Regions from separate parts of the Pandoraea sp. CB10b_02 genome, predicted to be linked through region 1. Evidence: predicted binding sites of a transcription regulator. Region 1 holds the regulator's gene; the other holds the start of a gene.
The links. The regulator sigma-54, encoded in region 1, starts transcription at its own class of promoters, with help from an activator protein. The targets are predictions, from matches to a motif close to TGGCANGNAANCTGCTTT.
Positions count from the first base shown of each region.

Region 2: a site for sigma-54 is predicted at 3,187-3,204, ahead of glnA (type I glutamate--ammonia ligase). Genes of this name have one in related genera too.

Region 1 covers NZ_NJGW02000004.1:111,552-121,911, reverse strand. The annotation lists gene CDN36_RS05645 (tetratricopeptide repeat protein) at 1-1,667, opposite strand, end outside; gene mutM (bifunctional DNA-formamidopyrimidine glycosylase/DNA-(apurinic or apyrimidinic site) lyase) at 1,894-2,724, shown strand; gene mutY (A/G-specific adenine glycosylase) at 2,816-3,973, shown strand; gene rapZ (RNase adapter RapZ) at 4,020-4,889, opposite strand; gene CDN36_RS05625 (PsiF family protein) at 5,258-5,584, opposite strand; gene hprK (HPr(Ser) kinase/phosphatase) at 5,717-6,682, opposite strand; gene ptsN (PTS IIA-like nitrogen regulatory protein PtsN) at 6,739-7,194, opposite strand; gene hpf (ribosome hibernation-promoting factor, HPF/YfiA family) at 7,421-7,774, opposite strand; gene CDN36_RS05605 (RNA polymerase factor sigma-54) at 7,917-9,404, opposite strand; gene lptB (LPS export ABC transporter ATP-binding protein) at 9,499-10,269, opposite strand; gene lptA (lipopolysaccharide transport periplasmic protein LptA) at 10,292-10,360, opposite strand, start outside.
Region 2 covers NZ_NJGW02000009.1:199,046-205,552, forward strand. The annotation lists gene ntrC (nitrogen regulation protein NR(I)) at 1-236, opposite strand, end outside; gene glnL (nitrogen regulation protein NR(II)) at 299-1,405, opposite strand; gene glnA (type I glutamate--ammonia ligase) at 1,676-3,091, opposite strand; gene CDN36_RS12255 (rhodanese-like domain-containing protein) at 3,708-4,175, shown strand; gene CDN36_RS12260 (LysE family translocator) at 4,265-4,882, shown strand; gene CDN36_RS12265 (DUF4148 domain-containing protein) at 5,240-5,569, shown strand; gene CDN36_RS12270 (hypothetical protein) at 6,104-6,343, shown strand.

The DNA of each region.
Region 1 (10,360 bases):
TGCGCCTGAATGCCGTAGGCGCGACGCAGCAGTTCGAGCGCCTGCTGCTTGTCGCCCAGGCGGTATTTCACCCAGCCCAGGCTGTCCATGATGTACGGATCCTCGGGCGAGAGCGCCGACGCCTTTTGCAGCAGCTTGAGCGCCTCGGGCAGACGCGTGTTGCGCTCGGTCAGCGAGTAGCCAAGCGCGTTGTACGCCTGCGCGTTGTCGGGTTGCGTTGCCATCACGCGGCGCATGGCCTTTTCCATGACGTCGTAGTGCTTGTTCAGCTCGGCAACCATGCCGTACTGATAGAGCAAATCCGGATCGTCCGGATGATTCTTGACCTCGGCCTCGAGCAGCTTCTCGGCGTCGCCGTAGCGCTTGGCTTTGACGAGCAGATCGGATTCGGCGCGCTTGAGCGCCAGTTGCTCGCGCGGATCGCTCGACTTGATGCCGTGCAGCAGCGCACGGCCTTCCTCGACCTTGCCCTGGTCGGCGAGCAGTTGCGCGCGGCCGATCTGCGCGGGCAGATAGGCGTTGCTGTCCTCGCGGATCTTCGAGAGCCACTTGTCCGCCGCCGGATAGTCCTTGCGGTCCTGCGCGATCTGCGCGAGATAGACGTAAGCCTGTGCGCCGTCCGTGTTCTGCTGCTCGGCCTCCGAGGCGTACTTCTGCAGATACTGTTCGGCCTTCTCCGGATGCTTCGCGTGCAGGCTCAGCAGCGCAAGCGCCATGAGCGTCGACAACTCGTGCGGATAGCGCTTCTCGAGCGTTTCGAACTGCTTTTGCGCGACATCGAGCTGGTTGTCGGCCAGCAGCAGCTTCGCGTAGGCGAAGCGGGCTTCCTTGGCGCCGGGGTTGCGATCGAGGAACGTCTTGAGTCCCGCGATGGCGTGGGCGCGCTCGGACGGCCCCATCTGGCCGTACACCAACGCCGCGGCTTCATAATCGGGCTTGATCCTGAGCGCGTTCTCCAGCGACGCGCGTGCGCCGGCCGTATCGCCGGCATCGAGCTGCGAACGCGCAATGGCCAGTTGTGCTTCCGGGCGCTGCATGTCGTTGGCCAGCATGCGCTTGAGCGAATCGACGCCGGTGGCTCGCTCGGGACTGCGCGCGATCATCTGCTGCAATTCCAGAATGGCCTGACCGCGACGCGCTTCGGGCACCTTGTTCAGTTCGTCGACGAGCAGCGGCTCGGCTTCGCCGAGATGGCCCGTGCCGACCTGCAGGCTCGCGAGCAGCTGGGACGCCGGGCGCCAAGTCGGATCGAGCTGGTGCCACAGGCGCGCGGCGATCAGCGCGTCGCCGAGCTGGCGCGCACCGAGCGCGATCTCGACCGCCCGGCGCGCCATGCGCGGATCCTTGGTGCGATTGGCCAGCGCGATGTAGGTGTTGTAAGCCGGAGCGAGGTTGCCGCGTTGCAGGCTGAGTTCGGCGGCCATCACTTCGAAGACGATCTCGCTCGAAAGCGCCACGTTCGGCAGCTTTTCCTTCGGGACGGCGGCCCCGGGCGGGACGTCCTCGGCGTCGGTATCGGTATTTGCCGCCGCCGCACGGCTCGCGGCGCCCGGCGCGGATGCCTTGCCGGGGGCCGCGGGCGAGGCCGGTGCGTTCTGCGCGAGCAGCGCGCGCGCGCCGTCCTGGGCCGCTTGCGCGAAGGCATTGGACGATGGCAGGAGCGCCATGACTGCGCTGGCGCAGGTCACGCCGAGCGCCGTGGCGCCGGCCCACGCCCCGCGTGCCAGTGCGCCGCGCAGGCGCAAGGCCATGGGTGCCACGGTTACCGCAGTCTCGGAAGCGGCGGGGATGGACGGGATTCGGGTCTTCGGCATAGGGATCCACGGCAGGTTTCGAGCGATTGTAGCGCGCCCGATACAATAGAGTCTAAATCCTCAGCAAACGTTCGCAGGCATGCCTGAACTCCCCGAAGTCGAAGTCACCCGCCGCGGTATTGCGCCGCACGTGGCGGGCACGCGCGTCGCGCGTATCGACGTGCGCAACGCCGCATTGCGCTGGCCCGTGCCCGACGGTCTCGACACGCTGCTGCGCGGCGAGACGCTCATTGGCGTCGAGCGTCGCGGCAAATACCTGCTGCTCGAATATGCGCCGGGCTGGTTGCTGGTGCACCTGGGCATGACCGGCACGCTGCGCGTGATGCCCGAGCCGCAGGCCTTGCCCGCGGCCGGGGTGCACGATCACATCGATCTCGTGTTCGAGCGATGCGCACTTCGCTATCGCGACCCGCGCCGCTTCGGCGCCATGCTGTTCCACCCCCGCTCGGCCGGCGACGTTCTCTCGCACCCGCTGCTCGCGAGCCTCGGCGTCGAGCCGCTGTCGGACGCGTTCGACGGCAATTGGCTCCATGCCGGCACGCGCGGGCGCACCGTCGCCATCAAGCAGGCGCTGCTCGCTGGCACGATCGTGGTCGGCGTGGGCAATATCTACGCCTCCGAGAGCCTGTTTCGCGCCGGCATCCATCCGCGGCTCGCTGCGGGCAAGCTGTCCCGCCCGCGTGCCGAGAAGCTCGCGCAGGCAATCAAGGTAGTGCTTGCCGCGGCAATCGAGAAAGGGGGCAGCACGCTGCGCGATTTTGTCGGCAGCGACGGTCGCAGCGGCTATTTCCAGCAGGAGTATTTCGTCTACGACCGCACCGGACAGCCATGCCGCGTGTGCGGCACGCCGATTCGCCAGATCGTGCAGCAGCAGCGTTCCACGTTCTTTTGCCCGCATTGCCAGAAATGACGCACGCGCGGCGGCCCGCGAAGACGCCAGCCCGCGAAGACGCCCGCAGCCGCGCTGTACAGTCGTACTCGACGCCTCCCCGGACATCCCCATGAACGCCTCTACCCCCGATTTCGCTGCCGGTTCGCTGGCCGACACCTTTGCCGAGCGGCTGATCGCATGGCAGGCCGAGCACGGCCGTCACGATCTGCCCTGGCAGAACACACGCGACGCGTACCGCATCTGGCTGTCCGAAATCATGTTGCAGCAGACGCAGGTCGCCACGGTGATCCCGTATTACGGCCGCTTTCTCGAGCGCTTTCCCGACGTCGCCGCGCTCGCCAGCGCGCCGCAGGACGATGTCATGGCGCTCTGGAGCGGCCTGGGGTACTACTCGCGTGCCCGCAACCTGCATCGCTGCGCCCAGGTGGTCGTGGCCGAGCACGGCGGGCGCTTCCCGTCGGATCCGGACACGCTCGCCACGTTGCCCGGCATCGGCCGTTCGACGGCCGCCGCGATCGCGGCATTCGCTTACGACGCGCACGCCGCGATTCTCGACGGCAACGTCAAACGGGTACTCGCGCGCGTGTTCGGCATCGAGGGGTTTCCTGGCACGCCGAAGATCGAGCGGGAGATGTGGGCGCTGGCCGAATCGCTGCTGCCCGATCACGATCTGCCGGCCTACACCCAAGGGATGATGGACCTCGGCGCCACGCTGTGCGGGCGCGGCAAGCCGCGCTGCGGCGAATGCCCGTTTGACAGCGATTGCGTGGCGCATGCGACGGGGCGCGAGCGCTCGTTGCCCACGACCAAGCCGAAGAAGGCGCAGCCGGAGCGCCATGTCGATGTGCTGGTGATTCGCGCGGGCGGGCGAGTGCTGTTCGAGCGGCGCCCGGACAGCGGCATCTGGGGCGGCCTGTGGAGTCTGCCGGAGCTCACGCCGCCGACCGACGCGCCAGCGCCCGACGACGCCTCACTGCGCGAGCGCCTGTGCGCGCACGCCGCGGCGCTCGGGGCGCAGCAGGGGGCGGTGCAGTCGCTCGCGCCGCTGCATGGGCTCACGCACGTCTTCACGCATTTCCGGCTGCACTTGCGTCCGTGGCTGGTAACGCTCTCGCCGTCTGCCCCCGGGCGGCAGCCGCCGGCGAGCGGCGCACGCCTGGCCTGGCTGGATGCGGCCGGTATCGCCGCCGCCGGTCTGCCGTCACCCATCCGAAAGATCGCCGACGCCTTGTCGCCGAGCGACGGTCAGTTGCTGCTGCCGGCCTGAAGCTCGCGCGCCCGACGTCCGCTGGCAGCGAGCGCGGTCGCGCCGCTCAGGCGGCCTCGAGCGGTGCGAGCTCGCGATGGCGCACGAGCACGCTCGCTTCCTGGCGAAAGCGCGCGCCGAGCGTCTCGGCGATGAAAACGGAGCGGTGCTGCCCGCCCGTGCAGCCGATGGCCACCGTCAGATAGCTGCGGTTGTCGCGCATGAAGCTCGGTAGCCACTTTTGCAGATACGCGCCGATGTCGTCGATCATTTCGGCGACCTCGGGAATGGCCGACAGGAAGTCGATGACCGGCTGATCGCGGCCGGTGAGCGGCCGCAACTGCGTGTCGTAGTAGGGATTGGGCAGCGAGCGCACGTCGAAGACGAGATCGGCGTCGAGCGGCACCCCGTGCTTGAAGCCGAACGATTCAAACATCAGCGTAAGCCCGGTGTGATCGTGCTGCACGAACTCGCGGATCCAACGGCGCAGCGCACTCGCGCGCAGATTGCTGGTGTCGATCTGGTGACCGAGTTCGGTCACGCTGTTGAGCATTTCGCGCTCTTTCTCGATCGCTTCGACGAGCGAGCCGTTGGCCGAGAGCGTGTTGTCGCCCACCGAGAGCGGATGGCGGCGGCGTGTCTCGGAGAAGCGCTGCACCAGGGTTTGCGTGTTGGCGTTGAGGAACAGCACGCGCACATCGTGGCCGAAGCGGCGCAGACCGCCGATGATCGGCGGCAGATCGGCAAGCGAGCCGCCGCTGCGCGCGTCGATGGCGACGGCAAGCCGCGTGTAATTCTGCGTTTCGAGATATTCGGCAAGCTCAGGCAGAAATCGCGACGGCAGGTTGTCGACGCAGTAATACCCGGCGTCCTCGAGGACATTCAGGGCGAGCGACTTGCCGGAGCCCGATACACCGGTAATGAGTACGATCTTCATGACATTTCCCGAATACAACCATCATGGTAAGCGATTGTGTCTCACGGGTGTCGAGCGGCGGGCTGTCCGGGCGTTGCGCTCTCCTCGGCAATGCTCGGCAATTCACGGCAAAGGTACGCAATTCCAGGAGTTTCCGGCCGCTCCGGCCCGTTTAGGCCCGTTTAGGCCCTTTCCAGCCTCGCCGCCATTCCAGCCATTTCCAGCCCTTTTCAGCCCTTTTCAGCCGTTTTCAGCCGTTTTCGTCCGTTTTCGAACCTTCCGGCCCTTCCGGCCACTTCCCCGCGACCACGGGGTGATTCCGACTGCGCTTCGCAAACGAAAACGGCGCCCGGAAGGGGCGCCGTTCGGCGTAGATTGGCGTCGATGCCTCAGGCGGCCGGCTTGTTCGACAGACAGGACTTCATGAACGCCTTGCGGTCGTCGCCCTTCTTGTCGCCCGCTTGCGCGTTGCAGGTCTTCATCTTCTCCTGCTGCGTTTGCTTGGCGGACGCGGCCGGCTTGTTCGACAGGCATTGCTTCATGAACGCCTTGCGATCGTCGCCCTTCTTGTCGCCGGCCTGCGCGTTGCACGCGGTCATCTTGTTTTGCTGTGCGTTGGCCTTCGGGGCTGCCTCGGGCGCGGCGGCGCTTTGGGCGAACACGGGCGACGCGAGCAGCGGGGATACCAGGAGCAGTGCAGCGAATGCTTTCTTCATGATCGTCTCTCCATTAAGGTCGACACGCACGGGGAAGAACCGCGTGGCGATTACAACATGAAAGAAAACGCGCCGCAATCGCGCTGCGTTGACAGAAAACCGCATGCAATGCGGTAAACCCGGAGACGCGGCTCAGAGCAGTTTGCCCTGCATCCCGTCGGGATCCTGCATGGCCTGGCGCTGGCGCTCCATGAAGTCCTTGAGCGTGTCGATGCCGCGCAGTTGCAGGATCGTGTTGCGCACGGCGGCCTCCACCAGCACGGCGAGGTTTCGCCCGGCGGCCACTTGCAGGATCACCTTGTTGATGGGCAAGCCGAGGACATCCACCGTCTGCGCTTCGAGCGGCAGGCGCTGGAATTCGCCGTCAGGGCGGCGCACCAGTTGCACGATCAGCTTGAGCTTCATTTTCCGGCGCACGGCCGTCTCGCCGAAGATGGTCTTGATGTCGAGCAGGCCCAGCCCGCGCACTTCCAGCAGGTTTTGCAGCAGTGGGGGGCAGCGCCCTTCCACGAAATCGGGGCCCAGCCGCACGAAATCGACCGCATCGTCGGCGACCAGGCCGTGGCCGCGGCTGATCAATTCCAGACCGAGTTCGCTCTTGCCCAGCCCGGAGTCGCCGGTGAGGAGCACGCCCATGCCCAAAATGTCGATAAAAACGCCGTGCATCGTGCATCGCGGGGCGAACACGCGCGAAATGTACAGCCGCAGGCTGTCGATAACCGATGCGGTGGAGAGCGGGGTGGTGAACAGCGGTGTGGACGACCGGGTGCAGCGCAGCACCAGATCGGGCGGCGCCTCCAGTCCGTCGGCGACGACCAGGAACGGCGGCTCCAGGGCGATGACCTCGCCCATGTGGCGCTTGCGGTTCTCATCGCTCAGGCGCTGGTAATAGCGCAGTTCCGCCTCGCCGAGCACCTGAATGCGGTTCGGGTGGATGAGGTTCAGGTGACCCACGAGGTCGGCGCTGGAGGTGGCGGTGGCCACGCTCTCGGGCGTGAACCCGCGCTCCCAGCCCTCGTGGCCGGTGAGCCACGACAGACGCAGCGTCGCGGCGTTGTCATCGAAAATGCTTTGCGCGTTGATGCCGGTCAGTTCCACCGCGTCGCCTCGTTCGGTTGAGTATGGGAGCTACGGGACTCGAAGTTGGCGGCGGCTCAGGGCTGCCAGTTCGCCAGGGCCGTGTGAACGTCGTCGGCGCTGGGCGCGTTGCTCAATGTCTCGCGCATCAAGCGATCGGAGAGCAACTGCGCGATTTCGGACAGAATCTCGAGATGCTGCTGCGTGGCCTGTTCCGGCACGAGCAGGAAAAACAGCAGGGAGACGGGCTGGCCGTCGGGCGCCTCGAACGGAATCGGGTCGTCCAGACGCACGAAAGCCGCCATCGGATGCTTGAGTCCCTTAATGCGGCCATGCGGGATCGCCACGCCTTCGCCGAGCCCGGTCGAACCCAGGCGCTCGCGCGCGAACAGGTCGTCGGTGACGAGCGCGCGCGACAGTCCGGCGTTGTTCTCGAACAGGAGCCCGGCTTGCTCGAAGACACGCTTCTTGCTGGTGACGGACAGTCCAAGCAGGATATTGGACGCAGGTAAGAGTTTGACTAAACGGTTCATCTTGTAATGCGGGCGAACGCGTAGTCGCCCTCCAACCCCCGATTGACCTCGCATTATAGACCACCCGTAGGCGCGTCAGCCGAGACGCGTCGCCCCATACAAAAGGGGCCGTTCAACGGCCCCGCGGTGGGTGATGCCAGACTTATGACAGACGTAGATTCGCTCGTGTGGTTCCGTGCGGGCTTGCGTCAGTGACAGTCGATGCGACTACCTCGCCGGAAAGGAATTATTGGAGCGGTTCCGCCTCGGGCGGCTGTTGATGCTTGAGGGCTTCGCGACCATGATTCTGCACCTTGTCCTTGTACTGCATTACCTTGCGGTCGAGCATGTCGATCAGCTTGTCGATGGCGGCATACATATTTTCGTCACACTTTTCGACGAAAATTTCCTTGCCCTTGAGATACACGGTGACGCTGGCGATCTGGCGTCCGGCCTTCTCCTTGGTCTTATCGACAGAGAGGATCACCTCGGCGCCGATGAGCTGGTCGAAGTGCCGCAACACGCGTTCAAGCTTGTTGACGACGAATTCGCGCAGGGACGGCGTGAGCTCGAGATGGTGTCCACTGATCTTCAGATTCATAGCTGCTCTCCTTGCTGAAATGCCGAAGTGCAGGCCGCGTCATGAGCGGCGCTGGCTAGCGGGAGTGCGAGCCATTGACGTGACGCAATGTCGCACTGCGGCGTGATGCCCCAGCGAGCCAACATGGCGCACCAGGACTGTCCTACAAAGATTTGCGCAAGTTCACTGCGGGGATTCGCATGGCCTCGCGGTACTTCGCGACGGTGCGCCGCGCAACCACGAATCCTTGCTCTGCCAGCAGCTCCGCGATACGACTGTCGGAAAGGGGGCTTTGGGGGTCTTCTGCTCCTATCAGTTGCTTGATGAGGGCGCGGATGGCTGTCGACGACGCAGCCCCTCCGGCTTCGGTGGCCACATGCGACCCGAAGAAGTACTTGAGCTCGAAGGTTCCAAATGGAGTGAGCATGTACTTACTCGTAGTCACGCGTGAAATCGTGGATTCATGTAAACCCAGCGTATCAGCAATCTCACGTAAAACCAAGGGCCGCATGCCGATTTCGCCATGCGTGAAGAAGTTCTTTTGACGCTCGACAATGGCCTGCGCCACACGCAGGATCGTGTCGAACCGCTGCTGGATGTTCTTGATCAGCCAGCGCGCCTCCTGGAGCTGCTGCTGGAGATTGCCGGTGCCCGGGTCGTTGCGGTTGTTGCGCAGGATGCGCGCGTACATCTCGTTGATGCGCAGGCGCGGCATGACTTCCGGGTTGAGCTCGGCGCTCCAGCCGCTGCCCTGCCTGCGCACCAGTACGTCCGGCACGACGTAATCGGCGGGCGGCGAGCCGTAGGCGGCGCCCGGGAACGGGTCGAGCGAGCGGATCAGCTGGTGCGCGGCGCGCAGTGCGTCTTCGCTCACGCCGAGCAGGCGGCGCAGCCGCGTGTAATCGCGTGCCGCGAGCAATTCCAGGTGATCGCAGACGATGCGCAGCGAAAGCGTGCGAACGCCGCTCGCGGGCAGCCGCTGCAGTTGCAGACGCAGGCATTCGGCCGGATTGCGGGCGCCCACGCCCGCCGGATCGAAGCTCTGCAGCAGCGCGAGGGCGGCGTTGATCTCCTCGGTCTCGAGCGCCAGCTCTTCGGGCATTTCCGCCTGAATTTCGTCGAGCGTGGTGCCGAGATAGCCGTCTTCGTCGAGCGATTCGATAAGGAATTCGACCAGCGCGCGATCGCGCGGGCTGGCCTTGGTCACGCGCAACTGGGCGAGCAGGTGCTCGCGAAGGTTGGGATGATCGACGTGCAGCTGGGGGCGAGCGTTGTCGTCGTCGTCCGAAGCGCTGCCCGTCCGGGCGAAATCGTTCAGGCTCCAGTCGCTGCCGTTATCGCTCGCCCCGTCCTCGAAGCGGGTTTCGCCGTCGAGTTCGCGGGCGTCGTCGTGGCCGTTGGCGGTGTCGGGGCCGTCGTTGCTGCTGCTCGCCGACGTGCTCCGTTCGTTGCGCAGCGACCCGTCCGTGCCCACGCGCACCGAGCCGGCGAGCCAGTCGTCTTCTCGCTCGAGCATCGGGTTCTGGGTAAGGGCGTGCTCGACTTCCTGCTGGAGTTCGAGCGTCGACAGTTGCAACAACCGAATCGATTGCTGCAACTGCGGCGTGAGGGTCAGGTGCTGCGAGGTGCGAAGTTGAAGAGTCGGTTTCATAGCGTGTCTCGCCTTCATTGTAGAGGCTTTGTCACGCCAACGGAACCGGCCCGGCGCCCTATCGGGGGCAGGGTTTACATGCGAAAAATTTCCTTTACATCCGGAAATTCTCGCCCAGATAGACGCGCCGCACGCTTTCGTCGGCCACGATCTGGTCGGGGGTGCCGGCAGCCAGCACGGAGCCTTCGCTGATGATGTAGGCGTGATCGCAGATGCCAAGCGTCTCGCGCACGTTGTGGTCGGTAATCAGGACACCGATGCCACGGTCTTTCAGAAAGCGCACAATGCGCTGGATTTCCAGCACGGCAATCGGATCGACGCCGGCGAAGGGTTCGTCGAGCAGGATGAACCGGGGCTGCGTGGCCAGCGCACGCGCGATTTCCACGCGACGGCGCTCGCCGCCCGAGAGCGACATTGCCGGGTTCTCGCGCAGATGGCTCACCTGCAGTTCGTCGAGCAGCGCCTCGATGCGGCGCTCGATCTCGTCGCGCTTGAGCGGCTTGCCGGCGGCATCGACCTGCAGTTCGAGCACGGCGCGGATGTTGTCCTCGACCGTGAGCTTGCGAAATACCGACGCTTCCTGCGGCAGGTACGACACGCCCATGCGGGCGCGCTCGTGGATCGGCAGTTCGCTGATGAGATTGCCGTCGAGCTGGATTTCGCCGTCGTCGGCGGGCACCAGCCCCACGATCATGTAGAACGAGGTGGTCTTGCCCGCACCGTTCGGCCCGAGCAAGCCGACGACCTCGCCGCTCTTCACGTCGAGCGAGACGTCCTTGACGACGGTACGCGCGCCGTACTGTTTCTTGAGCGAGCGCACGACGAGCGCGCTCGGCTTGCCCGACGGGCCGGCGCCCGGATTGATGCTGGAGGCGTTGCTGGCAGGATTACTCACGCGGATTCCCGATGCTTTTGGAGGGGGACAGCGGCGGCAGGTCGCCCTTGGGCGCCGCGGC
Region 2 (6,507 bases), on a different contig from region 1:
ATGATGATGACCGGCAACCCCGGGTGGCGCTGCTTGGCCGCCTGCAGCAATTCGAGGCCGGAGCCGCCCGCCATGCGGATGTCCGAGACCAGCACTTGCGGCGAGTCGTGTTCGAGCGCCGCGCTCGCTTCGCGCGGTCCCGTAAAGCTGCGTACCGGCAAGTTGGCGCGCGTGAGCGCCTTTTCCAGCACCCATCGAATCGATTGGTCGTCGTCTACTATCCAGATCGGCTTCATTGTTCACCGTGTAACGTCTATGCCCGGCCGCAGTGACTACGGCCGACGGCGTAAGGGCCGCATCAGCCCAGGGGCAGCAGGATTCGGAAATCCGTCCGTCCAGGCCGGCTTTCGCATTCGATCAGACCGTCGTGGCGCTGCACGAATGACTGCGCCAGCGTGAGTCCGAGGCCGCTTCCGCCATCGCGTCCGGAGACGAGCGGATAGAAGATGCGGTCACGAATGTCGGCGGGAATGCCGGGCCCGTTGTCGATCACATGCAATTCCAATGCCAGCTTGTGCAGTCGTTTGGCAATCGTGATCTTTCGCGCCACTCGTGTACGCAGCACGATGCGTGCGTCGCCCCTCGCGATCTGCTCGCGCAGCGCCTCGGCGCCGTTGCGCACGATGTTGAGCAGCGCCTGTATGAGTTGCTCCTTGTCGCCCCGGAAGTCGGGCAGGCTCACGTCGTAGTCGCGCTCGATCGACAGGCCCTGCGGAAACTCGGCCAGCACCACCGAACGCACGCGCTCGCACACCTCGTGGATGTTCACGTCCGTGGCGATGTACGGATGCCGGTGCGGCTCGAGCAGGCGATCGACGAGCGTCTGCAGCCTGTCGGACTCCTTGATGATGACCTGCGTGTACTCGCGCAGCTCGCGCTGCTCGAGCTCGAACTCGAGCAGTTGTGCGGCGCCACGGATGCCGCCCAGCGGGTTCTTGATCTCGTGCGCCAGATTGCGAATGAGCTGCTTGTTCATCAAGGCCTGATCGATGATGCGCTCCTCACGCTCGTTCTTGAGCTTCTGCTCGTTCTCGATGAGCTCCACGATCACGAAGTCAGGCGCCGCTTCCGGTGCGGCCACGATCGCGTGCGTGTGCAGCGGCTCCTGCGCGGTGCGTTCGAGCACCAGATCGAGGCGCGTCGACTGGAAGTGATTGCCGATGAGCTCGGACATCGTCGACGCGAGCACGTCGCCGTTGGTGAACACGTCGTTCCACGTCATCTGCGAGAGCGAGCGGCGCGAGAGCGCGAGCAGCGCTTCGGCCGCCGGATTGGCGAAGACGACGCGCAGCGTGTACTTCTCCAGCACCAGCAGCACGGTGGGCAAGGCTTCGAGGCCGGGGAGCATGCCGGTCGCCGCGAGGCGCGCTTCCCACAGCTCGGCGGCGTCTGCCGCCGCGCGCAGATCGGTCGTCTCGGGGGACGCACCCGCCGCCCCGGCGAGCGCGGAGTCGTCGGACGCCGACGGCGAGCCGTTCCCGGCCGTTCCCTTCGCAGCAGCGCGAACACTTTTCATCAGGGATCCAGGCGATAGGTTCATGAAGGGCTACATGGTCTATAACGCGCCGCAGACAAAAAAGGGGGACGGCCGCGGCCATCCCCCCGTGCTTGTCGAGCATGACGGTCGGCCGCTGGCGTTCCGTCATGCCGGCGCATTCCCTGCGCGGCGATTCGCTTACAGCGAGTAGTACAGTTCGAACTCGAGCGGGTGCGTGGTCATGGCCACACGACGCGCTTCGTCCGTCTTCAACGCGATGTACGAATCGAGCATGCCGTCGGTGAACACACCGCCTCGGGTCAGGAATTCGCGGTCTTCGTTCAGGTACTCCAGCGCCTGCTCGAGGCTCGAGCACACGGTCGGGATCTTGGCATCCTCTTCCGGCGGCAGGTCGTACAGGTTCTTGTCGGCAGCCTCGCCCGGGTGGATCTTGTTCTGCACGCCGTCCAGGCCGGCCATGAGCATGGCGGCAAAGGCCAGGTACGGGTTGGCCATCGGATCCGGGAAGCGCGCCTCGATGCGGCGGCCCTTCGGGTTGGCAACGTAAGGAATGCGGATCGAGGCCGAACGGTTGCGGGCCGAATAGGCCAGCTTCACGGGCGCTTCGAAGTGCGGCACGAGGCGCTTGTACGAGTTCGTCGACGGGTTCGTGATCGCGTTGAGCGCGCGGGCGTGCTTGATGATGCCGCCGATGTAGTACAGCGCGAACTCCGACAGGCCGCCGTAGCCGTTACCGGCGAACAGGTTCTGACCATCCTTCCAGATCGACTGGTGGATGTGCATGCCCGAGCCGTTGTCGCCCACGACCGGCTTCGGCATGAACGTGGCCGTCTTGCCGTAGCTGTGCGCCACGTTGTGCACGACGTACTTCAGGATCTGCGTCCAGTCGGCGCGCTGAACCAGCGTCGAGAACTTCGTGCCGATTTCGTTCTGGCCCTGACCCGCCACTTCGTGGTGGTGCACCTCGACCGGCACGCCCAGTTGCTCGAGCAGCAGGCACATTTCCGAGCGCATGTCCTGGAACGTGTCGACCGGCGCCACCGGGAAGTAGCCGCCCTTCGTGCCCGGACGGTGGCCGGTGTTGCCACCGTCGAATTCCTTCGACGACGACCACGGCGCTTCTTCCGAGTTGATCTTCACGAACGTGCCCGACATGTCCGTGTTCCACTGGACCGAGTCGAAAATGAAGAACTCCGGCTCCGGACCAAAGAAGGCGGTGTCGCCCAGCCCCGTGCTCTTCAGGTAGGCTTCGGCGCGCTTGGCGATGGAGCGCGGATCGCGGTCGTAGCCCTTGCCGTCGGCCGGCTCGATCACGTCGCAGGTCAGCACCAGGGTGCTTTCTTCGTAGAACGGGTCGATATAGGCAGTGTTGGCGTCCGGCACCAGCAGCATGTCCGAGGCTTCGATACCCTTCCAACCGGCGATCGACGAACCGTCGAACGCGTGGCCGCTCTCGAACTTGTCGGCGTCGAAGTGCGACACCGGCACCGAGACGTGTTGCTCCTTGCCGCGCGTATCGGTAAAGCGGAAGTCGACGAACTTGACGTCTTCTTCCTTGACCAGATTCATCACATCTGCCACAGATTTGCTCATGCTATCTCCCGAAAGATTCAATCTGGCGCTGCTGGCGCTCGTCGCCCGCATCGCCGCACCCTCTTAACGAACTCCGTGTTCGGATTCGCCAGTGATAAGCAGGAAGCGTGCCACCCCCTCACCTCTGACCGGATGTCCGGTTCGCCGCGCGCCGTCCCCCTGATTTCTAAAGGAATAACCGGGCGAGGGCGCGCTCGCCCGAATTCCCTGCTCGCGGACCGGCATTCCCCACTTTGGTGCATTTCCGGTTCCCACATCCCCAATATGGGGCATATTGCGATTATGCACCTTTTTAGTGCTGCCAGACGACATTCGCGACCCGTCATCGTGCATTGCGACGCACCGCTTTGATGCCTTCGTCCTGAAACGCCGTCGTGTCGAAACGCGGGCCGAGCCCGTCCGCGGTGCGCCGTATCTGGCATATCCGCCGTCCGCCGTATCCGACGCTCGGACGTATCGGACGTATCGGACGTATCGGACGTATCGGACGTCCTCGGCACGTAGCGGACGGCCTCGTGACGTATCGGGAGACGACCGGATGTCACGCAAAGCGCATCTCGCTGCGAGGGCACGCTAGAATGCAGGACAAACCATCGACCAACGAGATCACAGCAATATGACAAGCGCCAAAGCCATTCTCGAGCAAGCCGCCCAACGCCGCGCCAGCGGCCAGCTCGCCTACGCGGGTGCCGTGACGCCGGAAGAGGCGCTGGCCCTGCTCAACGCCGATCCCAACGTGCGTCTGATCGACGTTCGCACGCGCGCCGAACTCGACTGGGTCGGCCGCCCGCAAGTCCCCGACGGCCAGTACGCCAACGTCGAATGGGTGCGTTACCCGGGTGGCGTGCCCAATGAGCATTTCCTCGAGCAACTCGCGTCGCAGGCACAGGACAAGAACACGCCGCTGCTGTTCCTGTGCCGCAGCGCTGCGCGCTCGAAGGCCGCGGCGAAGGTGGCTTACGAAGCGGGCTACACGCAGTCGTTCGACATTCTCGAGGGCTTCGAAGGCGACAAGGACAGCGCCGGACACCGCAAGCAAGTGAGCGGGTGGTGCTTCCGCGGTCTGCCGTGGATCGGGGCCTGAGGCGAAACGGATCGATGTGAGCATCGAGCGCACGGCGCGGCCGCGCTCTCGTGCATGATGACTTGTCGTCGAAGCGAGGAGACGCGCTGATGGACTGGACACATTTGCTGACTTTTGCGCTGGCCCTGCTCGTGGGCGCCGGCACCCCGGGGCCCGGCATTGCCGCGATCGTCGCGCGCGTGCTCGGGCGCGGCACGCAGGGCGCCATCGCCTTCACGGCCGGCGTGGCGATCGGAGATGTCGTGTGGCTCACGCTCGCGGTGCTCGGCGTCGCTGCGCTGGCACACACGTTCTCGGGCGTATTCCTCGCGATCAAGTACGCGGGGGCGGCGTATCTGCTCTATCTCGCATGGAAGATGTGGCACGCCCCGGCGATTGCGCCGACCGAGCCGATGGCCGCCGTGCCGCGCGAACGATCGTGGCGCCTCTTTCTCGGCGGCCTGTCGGTCACGATGGGCAATCCGAAAGTGGTCGTGTTCTATTTCGCGCTGCTGCCCAACCTGCTGGATCTCCAGCGCGTGACGGCGCTCGGTTATCTCGAAGTCGTCGGCGTCACGTTGGCGGTGCTCACGCTCGTGTTCGGCACCTATATCGTGCTCGCCGCCCGGGCGCGACGCCTGCTCAGTTCGGCACGCGCGGTGCGACGCCTGAACCGCGCCACCGGCACGGTCATGGCCGGCGCGGCCGTCGCCATTGCGACACGCTGAGTATCGCGCATCTGTCTCAGCCCGGCCGGCCACGTACCGACGCCACCTTCGGGTGGCGTTTTCGTGTCGGCTTCGGGTTGCCGCGAGCGCAATGTCCGTCCGGCTCGGCCGCCTTCCCGACCGCCCCCCCGCCTTCCCCCGCCTTCCCCCGCCTTCCCCCGCCTTCCGGTGGGCGCCCACTCGATAGCCGCGCCTCGATTGTTGCGATTCGCGTAATTATTTATTGGCTCAATTGCCGTTTTTCTGCGATAGCCCCAGGCCTACACTGCCTTCAACGGTCGCGCACAACGCATACCGGCAAAGCCGGTACCCATGCATTGCGCGCCCCCGCAACACAGAAGAACAGGAGTTATCGCCATGAATCGCAAGCTCATCGCTTCGGCGCTCGTCTCGGCCATGTTGGCTGCCGCCGCAGGTTCGGTTTTCGCCCAGGCCGCACGCACCAGTGACGCCTATCCTGAAGGTTCGCAACTTGCGTGGGTGCCGCAAACCTCGCAGATCACCCGTGACCAGGTAAGGCAGGAACTGGCCGACGCCCGGGCTCAGGAACTGATCCCGCAAAATGACTACGAGTATCCGGCCCTTGCCACGTTCAAGAGCCAGGCGCCGGCCAAGAGCCGCGCTCAGGTCTATCAGGAACTCGTGCAGGCGCGCCAGAACGGCGAAATTCGGCGCTCCAATCCGTAAGTTCACGCGGCCGCATGGCGCAAGCCTGACGTCGCGGTGCGTGGTCCCGGCGATCGTTGCCGCACGCGCAGCGCGTCGATGGCATCGCGTGCGCCGCGCGAACGAATCGCATCGGATGTCTGGATGTTCCCGGGGCCGTCCGGCGCGAGTCACACCGCCCCTCGCCGTGTTGCCGTGATCCGGCAATGCGGCATGACGCGCGCAGGCAGGAGGCATCGCCTGCCTGCGTTGCGTCACCTTGTCATCTTGCGACCTCGCCACTTCATCGTTTCATCCCTTCGTATCGTCCCACCGACAGGCGCGCGCCCACGCCTTATCGGGCAACCGGGCCGCACGCCGTACCCGCTCACTTCCCCTCGGGTCCGGCATGCCGTACCGGATTGCCTACGGGCGCATCTCCTGTCCCCATGCGTTCCCCGTTATCGCATGGGACTTTCGCCCGCTCCCCGCCCAGGGAGCGGGCTTTTTTCGTTGGTGCGCGCAGGCTGCGTGCTACCATGCAGCCGTTTCAATTTGCATAAACAGGATCATCCGGTGAGTCAGATCGAATTCGATATCGAGTGGACGGAGCGCGCAGCGAAGAAGGCCGAACGTCTCGTCCCCAAGGGCACCCCTCTCGCCCTGCCGCCGATCGAATGCATGCCGGCCGAGGGCGACGTGCTGTTCCTCGGTCAGGGCGACAAGAAGCAACCGTTCATCGTGGTCGAGCGTCAGTATCATCACGAAGGCGAAGACGCCTGGACGATCATCCTGATTCTCGATCTGCCGGAATAACGCGCTCACGGCGATGACGATCCACGCGCGGCGTCCGGCGGGCCCGGGCGCTCGCGTGCGACGTCAGCACAGCGCGAATTCGGATACATCGCATCGCAGCACCGCACGGCGCGGCACTGGGGAAATCCCGGTTGCCGCGCCGCTTTGCTTGGAAAGGGCCGCTT